Granulosicoccus antarcticus IMCC3135: one gene and its partner. The protein of the gene in region 1 interacts with the protein of each later gene in a pairwise test. Links are inferred from orthologs where the notes say so. Each region holds a gene or a part of one and is shown in the gene's direction. Other genes may lie near its edges. The genes, in order: IMCC3135_RS06745 and IMCC3135_RS29120.

What was found.
Region 2: the proteins of IMCC3135_RS06745 (region 1) and IMCC3135_RS29120 interact in binary tests that used the Escherichia coli proteins (3 or more experiments, as listed by UniProt). The link is inferred for Granulosicoccus antarcticus IMCC3135 from one-to-one orthologs.

The regions. Positions count from the first base shown.
Region 1 is NZ_CP018632.1:1,562,262-1,569,587, forward strand. Bases 1,381-4,354 are described here. They hold IMCC3135_RS06745 (NAD(P)/FAD-dependent oxidoreductase), read left to right. Parts: upstream 1,381-2,298; coding sequence 2,299-3,411; downstream 3,412-4,354. Other genes in these bases: gcvA (transcriptional regulator GcvA), read left to right, coding at 1,381-2,255; IMCC3135_RS06750 (ABC transporter ATP-binding protein), read right to left, coding at 3,416-4,354. Outside these bases: IMCC3135_RS06725 (class I SAM-dependent methyltransferase), read left to right, coding at 1-250; IMCC3135_RS06730 (tetratricopeptide repeat protein), read left to right, coding at 310-633; IMCC3135_RS06735 (DUF1127 domain-containing protein), read right to left, coding at 709-1,068; more of gcvA, read left to right, coding at 1,311-1,380; more of IMCC3135_RS06750, read right to left, coding at 4,355-4,477; glnE (bifunctional [glutamate--ammonia ligase]-adenylyl-L-tyrosine phosphorylase/[glutamate--ammonia-ligase] adenylyltransferase), read left to right, coding at 4,589-7,326. UniProt on the Escherichia coli protein: Catalyzes the dehydrogenation of L-2-hydroxyglutarate (L2HG) to alpha-ketoglutarate and couples to the respiratory chain by feeding electrons from the reaction into the membrane quinone pool.
Region 2 is NZ_CP018632.1:6,721,831-6,729,124, forward strand. Bases 4,346-7,287 are described here. They hold IMCC3135_RS29120 (peptidylprolyl isomerase), read left to right. Parts: upstream 4,346-5,648; coding sequence 5,649-5,927; downstream 5,928-7,287. Other genes in these bases: IMCC3135_RS29105 (flagella assembly protein FlgT middle domain-containing protein), read right to left, coding at 4,346-4,443; IMCC3135_RS29110 (hypothetical protein), read left to right, coding at 5,111-5,359; IMCC3135_RS29115 (hypothetical protein), read left to right, coding at 5,356-5,652; IMCC3135_RS29125 (putative bifunctional diguanylate cyclase/phosphodiesterase), read left to right, coding at 6,337-7,287. Outside these bases: IMCC3135_RS29090 (DUF4402 domain-containing protein), read left to right, coding at 738-1,703; IMCC3135_RS29095 (fimbrial biogenesis chaperone), read left to right, coding at 1,764-2,597; IMCC3135_RS29100 (hypothetical protein), read left to right, coding at 2,696-3,415; more of IMCC3135_RS29105, read right to left, coding at 3,472-4,345; more of IMCC3135_RS29125, read left to right, coding at 7,288-7,294. UniProt on the Escherichia coli protein: PPIases accelerate the folding of proteins. It prefers amino acid residues with hydrophobic side chains like leucine and phenylalanine in the P1 position of the peptides substrates.

The DNA.
Region 1 (7,326 bases):
TTTTGATGTCATCATCGTGTGTCGATTTCTTGATCGCACGCTGTGTCAGGCTATTTGCGAGGCGCTGAAGCCCGGCGGCATTCTGTTCTACCAGACATTCACACACGGGCTGTCCAATCCGGATTTTCTGCTGAGAAGTAACGAGCTGCTGAGTCTTTTCGCCAGCCTCTCGATTCTTGAGTACCATGAGCCAGAGCCGGACGAGTCTGGTAAAGCCGAGGCCCGGTTGATTGCGCGTCGACAGGATTGACAGTCTGTAAAGCACGCTCCAATTAGAAATTCCAATCAAGTCATGGGAGTAAAGAGTCAATGAGTCAGACTGAAATGTTTGAAGCCATGTTGGCACGAGGGCAGGATAACGAAATGCTGCGCTACACCCTCGGCAATGCCTATTTTGCAGAAAGTGAATTTGGCAAGTCCATCGAACACCTGCAGCAGGCTGTTTTGCTGAAGCCGGACTATTCAGCCGCCTGGCGTGTGTTGGGAAGGGCGCTGGCTGGGGATGGACAATTGCAAGAGGCAAAGTCCGCGTTCGATCAGGGTGAAAAGGTGGCCGAAGCCAATGGCGATATACAGGCTGCCAAAGAGATCAATGTATTCCGCAAACGAGTGCTGAAAGCTCTGGATGAATGAGCCAGTAGCGGTCTCGTCAGAAATTCAGAATTTCTGACGAGACTGTGGCAGTACTACTGGATTGAGTGGTTGGCATCAGGCCGCTTTTTGCCGTTGATCTGCAACAACACCTGCACGTCCGGATTCAACAGATTGCTCGATCGTGCCGCGAGTGATACCCAGGTCGGCCAACTCTGCATCGTTGAGAGATTTCAAGTCGGTAATAGCCTGAGCACGTGACTTCAGTGCCGGGTTGCCATATGACGATGCATCCTGCGCCTCCATGGTGCGCCATGGCCATGCGCTGACACCTTCTTGCAGTAATCCTCGTGAAAAACCGCTATCTGCCAGCATGCGATCATCACAACGCAAAAGGTGCTCTCGGGCTAAAATGCGTCCACGAAGGGTCATATAACGTTCATAACCCTGTGCCATATTCTTGAATACCTTGAACATGTGTCTCTCCTGATAAGCTGCATGAATAATGTTTCATCAATCCAGACCCGTTCTGCTTACACACTGTCCTGATATGGCAATGAAACCTGCCTGACCGAGCACAAGGCCGTTATATCAGTAAGCAATGCAGTTAGCTTCGTGTCGCAATTGACTTGGGATCAATCTATGCATTACTACTCACACTGACAAACGACATTTTCTTTTGGTACCTGGTAGTAGAACTAAGGGTTCGTGAATAAACTATGGCAGGACCACTTCCATTAAACGCGCTGAACGCCTTTGAAGTTGCGGCGCGGCACGAAAGCTTCAGTAAGGCGGCGGAGGAATTGAACGTCACTCCGGCAGCAATAAGTCAGCAGATACGCATGCTTGAGGAGTTACTTGGCGTACAGTTGTTCCATCGGCTCAATAGAGGGTTGGCTCTGACGGATGCGGGCAAGTCCGGATTGAGCAAACTGCAACATGGGTTTCAGAGCGTCACTGAGGCCGTTCAGCAGATTCAATCCGAGCAGTCTCAGAGCTTGAATGTCTGGATGGCACCATCATTTGCTTCCAAATGGCTGATGCCGCGTATGCATCGGTTTGTCGAAAAGCATCCGTCCATCGATTTGCGAATTTCGGCAAGCGTGGAGTTGGTGGACACCAGTGCATCGGCCCCCTCACTCAGTGAAGACATTTTGCACAGGCACGACATTGATGTCGCCATACGCTTTGGCAGTGGCAACTACCCGGGCTGCCGGGTTGAAAAATTGATGGACGTGACCGCTCTGCCCATGTGCAGTCCGAGCCTGCTGGAAGACAGTAGCAGGCCACTGCGATGCCCGGAGGATCTTGCCGGACACACATTACTGCACGACGAAACGCCCTACGAGGGACGTCCTGACTGGTCTGGCTGGCTGGACGCTGTCGGGGTAACGTCGGTGGACGGAACCCGTGGCTTGCGGTTCAACCGGGTATCCCTGGCACTAGCCGCAGCTGTAGAAGCGCAAGGGGTAGTACTGAGTCTGGAGCAGTTGGCGGCGAACGACCTGGAAAAGGGGCGACTGGTGATTCCATTCGAACATCGGGTGAAGCTGACCCATGCCTATCACTGCATCAGCCTTGAACATACAGAGGATGATGAACGCGTACGGACTTTCAAGGAGTGGCTGTTCGAAGAAGCCTCGAACATGAAGACCACAGGTTGATCTGCTAAGATCAGCAGCCCGATTCAAGGACTCAGGCTGAGACGTGGATACTGATTGCGAATGTATCGTCATTGGCGCTGGTGTTGTCGGGCTTGCCATCGCGGCAAAGTTGGCCGCGGCAGGTCGAGACGTTCTGGTGCTGGAAGGTGAGGCGCACTTCGGCACCATCACCAGCGCCCGCAACTCCGAAGTCATTCATGCCGGTATCTATTACCCGGCTGGCAGCCTGAAGGCAAGACTCTGTGTTGAGGGCCGTGATGCCCTGTATCGCTATTGCGCTGATCATCAGATCGAACACGCACAATGTGGCAAGCTCATCGTGGCAACGTCCACCAGTCAGCTTGAGCAGCTGGAGTCAATTCAGCAGCGAGCACTGGTCAACGGCGTTTCTGATATTCGCCTGCTTGCTGCGGAAGAGGCCATGTCCATGGAGCCGCAGCTGAAGTGTCTGGGGGCTTTGCACTCACCGTCGACTGGCATCATTGACACCCATGGGCTGATGCTCTCATTGCTGGGAGAGGGGGAGCGCTTTGGTGCCGCACTGGCCACGCATTCGCCGGTGGCAAGCATGTCCCATGATGTTGCCAGTGGTGTCTATACCGTGAACGTTGTCGGTGAAAATGCCATGTCACTGACCACACGCCATGTCATCAATGCAGCTGGTCACGGTGCCTGCGCCCTGGCAGCTCCACTGCTGGCTAGCACCTCACAAGCCAAGGTGACACCGGTTCTGAGCAAGGGAAACTATTTCCGGCTATCCGGCAAAGCGCCTTTCAGTCGCCTGATCTATCCCGTACCGGAGCAGGGTGGTCTGGGTGTACACATCACCATCGATCTGGGTGGGCAGGCGCGTTTTGGTCCGGACGTCGAGCCCGTCAACGAAGAAAACTATTCAGTGGATCCAGCCCGGTCAGCTGGATTCTATGCCGCGGTGCGCGAATACTGGCCCGGCTTGCCGGATGATTCTCTGGCGCCGGACTATGCAGGCATTCGTCCCAAGATCGAAGTGGATGGCGAGCTGTATACCGATTTCATGATTCAGTCACCGGCAGACCACGGCATGCCCGGTCTGATCAACCTGTTTGGCGTGGAATCACCTGGGTTGACTGCCTGTCTGGCTATTGCAGATGACGTGCATCGCCTGATGCCGGATTAACACTTCAGCTAAAGGCGTTGTCCTGACGCTCGAAGATGACCAGGTGATCCAGCTGCAGACGAATACCGAACTCTTCACCGACGGGATGATTATGGTGAGAGGGGGCCAGGCACAATAAACGCGTATTACCCGGCATTCGTAGTGTGTAAAGGTGATCAGCGCCCCGAAAATCACGTGCCACCACTGTTGCCTTGTTGGGGCTCTGGTCGTCGTGAAGAATATCGTCTGGTCGCACCAGTAACTCAATCAGGGTGCCTGATGGCAGATCTTCACTGAGCTCTCCCTGGATGATACCCAGTTCGGTCTGTATGACGTTGTCTTCCAGCGTGTTGCCACACAGAAAGACACCCTCGCCAATGAAGTCGGCAACAAACCGGTCTGAGGGGGTGTGGTACAGGCTATAGGCATCGTCCCACTGGCGCAGCCGACCTTCGGACACCACACCTATATGGTCGGCAATGGCAAATGCCTCGAATTGATCATGGGTGACCAGAACCGCAGTAATGCCATCGCGTTTGAGGATTTCGCGCACCTCGTGAGCCAGCTGTACGCGACGTTCTGTGTCCTGGCTGCTGAACGGCTCATCCAGCAGCAGCACTGGTGGCCGGGGTGCCATGGCTCGTATCAAGGCAACCCGTTGCTGTTGTCCGCCGGATAGCTGATGAGGATAGGCATTGGCGTAGTCCTGCATGCTGACCAGATCAAGTAGTTCATTGACCCGTTGGTCTGTCTCTTTACGCGTCCGGCCATTGATGCCAAAGGCGACATTCTTGCGAACTGTCATGTGCGGGAACAGCGCCAGGTCCTGAAAGACCATGCCCACACGCCTTTGCTCGGGAGAGGCCTGGGTTTCAGAATTGGCGACAAGCTCGCCGGCGATGGATAGTTTGCCGGCGGAAGGGGCCTGAAAGCCGCCAATGGTGCGCAGCAGGGTGGTCTTGCCACAGCCACTGGGGCCTAGCAGGCAACCAATGTCACCTGGTTTCAGGGAAAATGACACATCATCGATGATACGAGTACCATCGATATCGACATATATGTGTTCTAGTTCTAGCTGATTTTCCATGGCCCGAATGATAACCCAAGCTTGGCAAAAGGTTCTGCCTGGCATTTCCATCATCCGGGGTACCCGAAGGCTGTAAAGAGGCGAGTAGCGACAGTGCGCAGCGATTATTCAATGCAATGGATCACCCCCGCCGTCAGGGAACAGGTTGATCAGATTATCGAAAAGATCCCAACAGGGACCCGCGATGCCTCCCTGCTGAGCACGTGGCTATTGCCCGTCTGTGCTGTCAGCCCCTATATGGCGCGTGTGGCATCGCAATACCCCCAATCTATCCAGGCTCTTCTCGATACCGGCGCCTTGCAATCTGGCAGTGAGTCACCGGATGTGGCCCAGATGCTGGAAGAGCTGGAAGCAGCCTGGCAGGAGCTGCACGGCAAGACACCATTAATGGATAGCAAGCAGCGTGAAGCGGTGCAGCAGGCTCTGCTGCGACAGTTCAGGCATCGTCATCTGTTTCGTATCCTGTGGAACGATCTGACTAATTCAGCCGAGTTGTTTCGTACGCTTGAGGACCTGTCACTACTCGCTGATGCCTGCATCATTGCCGCTGAGCGCTGGACACATGAGGTGCTGATCACACGTTACGGCGAACCCTGTGATGGGCAGGGGCAGGAACAGCGGCTGATCGTACTGGGTATGGGCAAGCTGGGCGGCTATGAATTGAATGTGTCGTCAGATATTGATCTGATCTGCCTGTATCCCAGGGCAGGGCAGACGCGCGGTGATGCTCGCGGTAAGGGTATTGTGGAAAACGTGGAGTTCTTTCGACGTGTTGCACAGGGGCTGACACGTCTGCTCAACAGCACGACCGTGGACGGCTTTGCCTACCGTGTGGATACTCGCCTGCGACCCTTCGGAGAAAGTGGTCCGCTGGTCATGAACCTGGATGGGTTGGAAAACTACTACCTGACACAGGCTCGCGACTGGGAACGTTACGCGATGATCAAGGCGCGTGCCATTACCGGCTCGGCCGCCGCCATCCGGGATTTCGAATCGCTGGTGACACCCTTCGTCTACCGGCGTTATCTGGATTACAACGCGTTCGACTCTCTGCGCGACCTGAAGGGCAAGATTGCCTTGTCTGTTCGCCAGAAAGGCATGGTGGACAATATCAAGCTGGGTTCGGGCGGGATTCGCGAAGTCGAGTTTATCGGGCAATCCTTTCAGCTGGTGCGTGGTGGACGCGATGAGCGCCTGCGTTCACGCTCTATCGTGGCGGTGCTGCGCCGCCTGGCTCGTCAAAGACTATTGGAAAACGCCGAAGTAGAAGGGCTTCTGGAGGCTTACGGTTATCTGCGTCGCGTAGAGAATGCGGTGCAGATGATGCGCGATGAGCAGGTTCACAGCTTGCCGACCGATGAGACCGACAAGCAGCGGCTGATTGCGATGCTGGATGAAAGCGATTGGGGGACTTTCCGAAAAACCCTGTCAGTCCATCAGCAGCGTGTCACGGACAGCTTTTCTGGTCTGTTCGAGATCGAAGAGACAAGCGAACCGAGCGCTGCGATAGCGATTGAACAAGGTGATTCGGATAATGCAGATAGCGATGTCGCAGCCTGTAAAGATGGAGTGTTAGCGGATATTTTCATCGCCCGTGTGGCTGATACCTGGCGGCTTGTCGGGGTGCCAGATACCGATGATGAGGAGCGTTCGCAGGCATTGAAACACTGCGGATTCGAGCCCAGTGACGAAATGCTGAGCGCCATAGCCGGTGTCAGTCGAGGTCCGTTCTACAAGCGTCTGACGGCTGAAAGCCAGGAGCGCGTTGAGCGGGTTGTGCCGATGATCATGCAGCAGGCACTGTGTACGGATCTGCCTTCCGAGACCTTGATCAGATCCCTGGCACTGGTACGTACCGTGGCAGGACGAAGTGGCTATCTGCAAGTGCTTGGCGATCAGCCGCCGGCTCTGGCACGATTGGTCAAATTGTTTGCAGAGAGTCGCTGGTTGGCCAATTTTGTGGTGCGCCAACCCATGGTAATTGATGAGCTGCTCAGTGGCGCTGGTACGTATTTGTACCCCGATCATGAATCGGTGCGCGCCGATGCACTGGAGCAGCTGGAGCGATTGCGTGATGCTGACCTGGAAAGACAGATGGAAACATTGCGACATTATCGTCAGTCACGCGAAATGCGTCTGGCTTGCGCCCAGCTGGATGGCTCACTGGCGCTGATGCAGGTCAGCGATCAACTGAGCTGGTTGGCAGAATCTTTGATCGAAGTCGTGCTGGAGCTGGTCAAGATACCGCTGCTGGAGCGCCATGGACAGCCGATCTGCCAAACTGTGAATGGTGAGGCGACAGAGAGTCGCGAAACCAGTGTCGGGATTGTGGCTTACGGCAAACTGGGTGGACTGGAGCTGGGGTTCGGTTCGGACCTGGATCTGGTGTTCCTGCATGACAGCAGTGGTGAAGGGCTGCAAGAAACCAATGGTGAGAAGAGCATCGAGAATTCGGTTTTCTATGGTCGGCTGGCACAGAAGTTCGTGCATTTCATGAGCACGACAACGCCGGCCGGGGTGCTGTATGAAATCGATTTGAGGTTGCGTCCCAATGGTAGTTCCGGGGTACTGGTGACGGGTCTGGAAGCATTTGCCAACTACCAGCGAGGCGATGCCTGGACCTGGGAACATCAGGCTCTGATGCGTGCCCGGGTGGTGTTGGGTAACGCTGAGTTACGCGAAAAATTCGAACAGACACGCAAGGGGGTTCTGGCGCAGCGCCGTTCCGAATCTGAACTGCGTGAGGCGGTGGCCAGCATGCGTGAGCGCATGCGGATCAATCTGGGTAGCAACCGGGCCGATAGCATGCATCTGAAACAAGATGCGGGTGGTGTGGCTGATATTGAATT
Region 2 (7,294 bases), 5.2 Mb from region 1 along the record:
GGCGTTAAAAGCGCCCCTTTTTCTTCAACTGTTGCGCTCAGAGCTATCAACCTCATCCCAAGTCAATGCTCAGAAAGACATTATATAAGCTTATCAGGCCTGCTGCTAAATCAACACGAGCAGTCAATGCTCTGGATGCCTTCTACCGGTCAGCACAGAATGGTACCTTTCAAAACTCCTAGCCAGTCTTGACTATTGGGCCTTCTCGGCAGTGGATTGTCTCTCGTAGAAATTCATATCAATACAACTCGAAGACTTAAAGTAAAAGCTCTATAGCTGCTTCTCTTCCCGCTTCTAGAGCTGTTATAAACTTGCAAAGTCATTAGTGACACCAATGCTGTCGAGAGAAATTCTCCAGCGGCTCCTGCATGAAGCACGCCAACCGTGGATGTCACCTCTCCACCATACGAACGATTACGCTGTCTACTGAACAGCGTGCAGCGCTGATTACCTATCAAGGACAGCACGTGTATTCTGGCACTCAATTTGCTCGATCCAATAGCAAAGGTCGGGCAACTTTCCCTTTCCGATTTCTGGCTTACTCGCATTTTCGTAGCCAATGCCACCACAGCACCTGAAATTGGCGAGTCTACTCGGGTTTCACCCCAGTGCAACTCTCCAAACAGGAATCAAACGTCCAGAGCATCCCTATCGAAAGAGTGTCTACTCCCGTGCATTCAGAATCAGCTTCTCTCACCCAATGTCGGCAGGCAATATCCAACAAGGGAACAAGATTCATGACTCACCTCTTTTTGGCGATTCTACTCTGGGCGACAATGACAAGTTCTGCACTAGCGCAACCACTCATTGAAGAACTGCAGAACTTGCGTTTCGGCAAGCTTGCGATTTCTGCCAATGACACTGTATCGCAATTCACCTTTTCGCGAACCGGCAACAACATCAATATAGAAGGCCAGTTCGTGTTGATTGAGAAGGGCTTGCCAGGACTCTTCCAGTTCAGCGGGTTCCCGCCCACCACAAGACTAAACGTCAGCCTAGATAGCACAACACTCACCGCTGAAACCATCGGAATCACCGAGCCGTTGAGTGTGGACAACTACGACTTCCCACAGGTCACGACGGACTCTGAGGGAAACGCTGAATTATCATTGGGCGCACGCCTTGGCACAACAGGGAATGGTGGTACCTACGAAGACTACCTCTACAGCGGCACTACATCATTACGCGTTGACTACTGGCAACCTGATGCCGATGCCTTCGTATCCAGCAGCAAGGTCATTTTTCTGGAGACAGAGCTGAGTTCGACACTGACGATTGATCAAGAGCAGCAGTTGCATTTTGGCACCCTGTTTGCCCGTACCAGCATTACAAGTCAGGCTTCCATGACACTTTCGCCCGCAGGCACTTACAAAATCAGCGAACCGGAAAATTCACGCCTGGTTTCCATTGTAAAACCTGAAGAAGGGGTTCTGAGAGTGAGTGGAGCGGCAGCTAACTACACGTTATCTGTAACCCCGCAAGTGGCCGACGTATTGCTAGAACATACGGAAAACCCCGCTAGTGCCCCGCATTTGATTCTAAGTGATCTGCTGACATCACCGGACGGGATAGGAAGAACCGATGCCAACGGTGAGATGCTGATAACAATCGGCGGTACATTGAAAACGGAAATCACTTCTTCGCCACAGATCTACCCTAGCGGACGGTATGAGGGAACGTATGAAATCACGGTGTCTTATTGATATGGTGGATGGTACTGCGATGGAATTAACCAATTTTGCACACGATTCAAGAGTAATTTGATGAAAATCAGACAGTCACTAGTGAAGTACATTCTATTCGGCCTGACGCTCTGTCTAAGCTTTGCAGTCCACGCAGATATGCTGATCAGCCCTACCCGGGTTCTCATGGATCATGAAAACAAAAGCACTACCATGGTATTGCGAAATAACAGCAATGGCTCACGTACCTACCGTCTGAGTTGGGAGGATAAACGCGCGACGGAAGACGGTGGCTACAACATGGTGTCAGAAAGTGAGGAATGGCCTTCTGCCAAAGACATGATTCGTGTTTCTCCACGTCAAATCACAGTGGGGCCCAATGAAAACCAGACAGTACGTTTCAACTGGCGCCCCCCTGCTGATTTGCCATCCGGGGAGTATCGCTCGCATTTACTGCTACAGGTCATTCCGGATATTTCTGAACCCACTTCTACCTTGGGAGCAGAGACCTCTCAGGAAGGAGTCGGCATTCAAGTCTTCATGCAGATGTCATTCTCTATCCCTGTTGTAGTGCGACATGATACCGAAGCACCACAAATCACAATGGAATCCATCAAGGCCGTACCGACCAAGAACTCACAGCGCATGGGCCTGGAGATGGTGTTCAACCGTACCGGTAATGCCAGCAGTTTTGGCAAGATATCAGTGGAAATGCAGCGCGATGCCAATAGCCCCGTTGAGGTTATCAGTCAGTCCAAGGAACTCTCCATCTATCCGGAGATTGATAAACGCACGTTCACCATCCCCTTGAGCGAAGCGAGTATTCCCGAAGGTGCCTTCGTACGCGTCGCCTACGAAGGTGCCAAGGAATATGAAGGCATACTGTGGGCTGAACAAGTTTTTCAAGCCGAGTAACTCACTCGCCGAAGCCGACTAAAGGATTCAGCATGAAAAAAAGGGAATACCGCCGCTATACAGTCATTTGCGTCGTCACCATAGCCAACACTTTACTTATGACTTCCAGCCTACACGCACAAGAACGCACCCCTTTCGCAGAAGCTCTCACTGAAACAACCAAAGAATTTCTATCGGATCGCGGCCGCACTGGCAGCTTGATAGGCAGCATCATTGCCGGTGCAGCGGTGGCGAATCCGCTCGCGCCGCTGTTGGGTAGTGTGGCTGGCTTCATGATTGGCAAAAGCTCGGCCTTCTCCGATAAAGATAACAACGCCTCTCGAAGGCAAGCCTATAACAACCGCAGTTTGATTCCTGACGGTGGTGGTGTTCAGGTGACCGGCCTGACAGGACTCACAGGCAACCAGTCGCAAGCCTCTGAACAATCGATCCTCATGGCCGTCCCTGTGGATACGGGGATGGAAGATCCATCCGAGCAACCCGTGGTTCTGGGAGCGGCCAATGAAGCCGTGTTTGGCAATCAGCCAGAACAGATTGAACAAACAACACTTCTGGACTCAACTGGGCAAAGCAGGATGGGGAGTCAGTCAGGATCGCGACAAATCGAACAAACAGTCGCTCTGGGATTCCCCGGGGAAACAGGTGCGCAGAATCAGTTCGAAGATGAGGTAGAAGAACCCATTGATCAAACAGTCGCCATGGGCTTACCTGAGAACATACAGGCCAGAATCAATCTGCAAAAACAGCTGGCTTACGCCTGCAGTAATGTTGAAGTCTCGCAGCCGCTCTCATCGAATTGTTATTACTATTCCCAATAGGAACATGATCGGGCGTTTTGCCTGATCAGTGCGATGAGCAGGCTTCAAACCAAAACCTACCAAGCCCGCACAACATCACTGATTTCCAGACGACGGCGATTCTGCGTGCCTTGAGCGACGCTAGCGATGCTGTGATTCGGGAATACGGTATGCACTGTAATCCAGCCTTCGTCGTCCCCCTGCTTCTGAATTTCATCAGGCACTAGGACATCGCTGCGTCGATAGATCCGCAGGGCCTCTCCCGTTCGGATGCCGTGAAGAAAGCCGGCATTGATATGAATGTCCTTGCCTTTTATGGCCGTCACCTCAGCAGAGAAAGGCACGCAGGCAAGCTTCTGATTGATCTGCAGGCTTATGGCTTTCAGTATTTCGTCAACCACTTCGCCCAGATCAGTGCTGAACCAGGGTGTTGCCACGGTTCGGCCATTTCCTGGAAAACCGACAACGTCGCCTTCGACCGTGCGCTGATATCGCTGCGAATAAAACAGAGAACCGTATTCAACGTCATAGATAAACAACTTGATCAGCACATTGCGCTCATCGCTTGCGCCAAGCAATTTGTCAAACCAGTTGCCACCAGGGGTCATGGTCATATCCTCGAGTTCGAGTTTCACTACGAACTGGGATGCGTTATCGCGACCTAACTGCCTGACTCGCACCGCAGTAGTCGGGGCGATGCTTTCAAAACTGGAATCATGTGTTGCGAATACATTGAAACGCCCCAAGGCATCAAGATGCGTCTGCAGACGCCGGGAGGTCAAATCAGCAAGACCGGGAAGATCCCTGGCAAGATCAGGCACGCCGATGGTGCCAGCCACAAGAATGGCTTTGCGATAAGAGAAAGGTGATCCTGGCTCCGGTGAACACAACTTTTGCGAGTCGGTTTTATCCGCTTTGGCTTGCTCTTCACTTTGCTGCTGCTGGGCCTCCCATTGCTCAGCAACCGATGGCTCACCTTTCAACGAACAACCGGCAAGCAGTACCATGACTGCTGCAACGATCGAAAGTTTGTGAAAAGTGACAGTCATGTAGCCTCTACTTAGTCTTCCAGAACACCAGATTGCATGAACCCCCTACCGCTGAGCACCGAAAGACACGAGGCAACATTTGTGCATAGCAAACCTGTTACATAACACATAGGGGGATTTTGTCTCAGCTTTGAGAACAGAAAGCATAGACCACTCACGGTCGCAACGCGATTCTATCGCAACCGGCACGTATTGGTGAGGAATACCAGACGACTGTTACTCTCGCCTGGCCTGATTGCATTCACCCTGGCAGGACCACCTCAAGGCCGTGAGGCTGCAGTCCGCTTGCGGATCGTGAAATCCATAATTGTCTATTTCACGACCTTCTGGCATCGGAGTCGATGAGTACTCGCTCACAACGCATCGATTGTGCCAGTTCCCATAAAATTCAAGGATCTGCGCAGAAACAACAATGGCTGCTGATCAGCCTGCTTCTTCGTCATCTTTCCACTGAGCCAGATTGAGCAATTGAGCGGTTGAAAACCGCCATTTCATTTATATGTCCTCGTTTACTATGGGTTACGTCTTTCTGAGCAATACCTCAATTCTACCCTCAGGTGAGGGTGTTTCTTGAGGTACAATGAGGCCGGTTTTTTTCCGAAATTCTCCTCAGTGGGTCTTAGCGGATGGAAGCTGTTTTTTCCCCCGACGTTTGCGGAAGTAATCAATGTCAACAGTGAAATGCAGAAGTTGCCACACACCGATGGTTGTAGATCGTTGTGAATCCAGTGGCTATGCCACCACTCGCTGGCATCAATGCCCGCTATGCAAGCAGGTCCGCATGACGAGTGATCCGGTGTCTGCAACCGCGGAATCTGCCAGCAAGGCATACTTGTACGACGATGGCGAGTATCCGAACTATGCGGATGCTGGCCAATCCGAGCCACTTTACAATCCTGCCGATCTGATTTCATGAGCGAATTACAACTTTCCGCCAAACTGGTTGGCGACATCCAGGCCATGCTGCAAGAACACGATTCTGCGGCTACGGACCCCGGCGTAACGTCACAGTATCTTTGCGCGGTAGTCGGCTTTCTGCTAGGCCAGCAGGACATGCCAGCATCACAGAAAGAAGATGTGCTGAATCAGCTGGCTGCTTTCATGAAGCATGTAGCTGATGATGTCGACACCCAGAAACAAGAGGCGGCTCCGCCTCCGCCTTCCCCTCCATCACAAGAAGCCTTCGGCATCTGGAAACCATCTAAATGACACAAGCAACAGCACGCCATATCCTCGTTGACAGCGAAGAGAAATGCCAGACTCTCATTGATGAGATCAAAGGCGGAGCGGATTTCGCAGCAGTAGCCAAGCAGAACTCCAGCTGCCCATCAAAGAACGACGGTGGCAATCTGGGTACCTTCGGCAAAGGCCAGATGGTTCCTGAATTCGAAACTGCCTGCTTTGAAGGCGAAGTCGGTGACGTTCAAGGCCCTATCAAGACGCAATTCGGCTATCACGCAGTAGAAGTCACTGCCCGTAGCTAGAGTTTTATCAAGGTGTGGTCGCCAGCGCCAATACAGCCTAGCGTCCCAGCCTTGAAATAGTACGTCCGTCGGGTGCCAGAGGCACCCGGCGCAGCCAGTCAGCTGGCTTGAGCTCTCTTCGCGAGACTGTCCGGAAAGCCTTGTTATCAGGCTCCGTCGACCTCCAGAAAGTCGGAAAACCTCCGAACTTCTAACTGTAACCAAACACGCTATACGACAGACATTTGGTTCGCAGGCGGAACTTTCTGATACTTTACGTGAAGCAGTTCTTTATTTCCCAGCCTGATAGGTAATATTTACTGATCCGCAATGAAAGACGGTGTGTCACGCAATGACCCCAACGTCTCTGTTGCCGGAAACGTAATGGCAAGACAGGCCGTTACCTCCTGAGAGCAGATCGTCAAATTCAATGATTTTCCGCACCTTCCCCATCGTCATCTCGGTGGACTGGCCTTCACTCTGGCAGTGGTCTGATGACAGCATCATCGGCTCCCTGTGGTTGGCTACCAACGAGATACTCAGCGACACAACAAACGGCCTGCTGGTCATCTGGCATGACTCACCGTGGTTGTCCGCCCTGGTGATTCTGGGTGGACTCAGCGCCCTGCTCACCAATGTACATACAAGGCGTCATTCCTGGAGGCAAAACAAGGCGGTGCAATCTGCTCTGGATGCCTTGCCGGAAGCCGTCGCGCTGTTCGACCCCAACGGCCGGCTGGCTGCAGTCAATGAGAAACTAGCCAGCCTCATGCCCCTGAGTATTGAGCCCACACTGTATCCCGACATGAATGCCGAGGATCTCTACTCACAGATTTCTCCCGACACAGACGCTATCGTGCAAGCTCGCAAACGAGCACGCGAGAGTGCCAGCAGCCAGGACGCAACGCTCAGCTTCGAACTACCCAGCTACGGCAAGCAGCCACTTCTGGTCAAGGAACGCAGGACTGACAATGGCGGCACAAGCATCTCCGTCTATGGAGCCGACCATCTGGCCAACTTGCGATTCAGCGACCCATTAACGGCTCTGGCAAGTCGCAAGCGCCTGGTTCATGAGCTGGCGCAGCGCTGCAGCAGAACAAGGGGCGAGCTGGCTCTGATTATCGTTGATCTGAAAAGCTTCAGACAAATCAATGACAGCTACGGCCGTGCCGTAGGGGATGAACTGCTGAAACAGACCGGACTCTGCCTGCGTCGTGCCGTTCCTGAGAACGCCTTGATCGCCCGCACAGGCGGTGATGAGTTTGCAATTCTGATGGAATCTGATCATAACCGTGAGGCTATCGAATCCATGGTAGTGAATTTACTGCAGACCTTTCGCCGCGGTCTTAACGTTGAAGCCATGAACGTGCCGGTCAGAGCCAGCATTG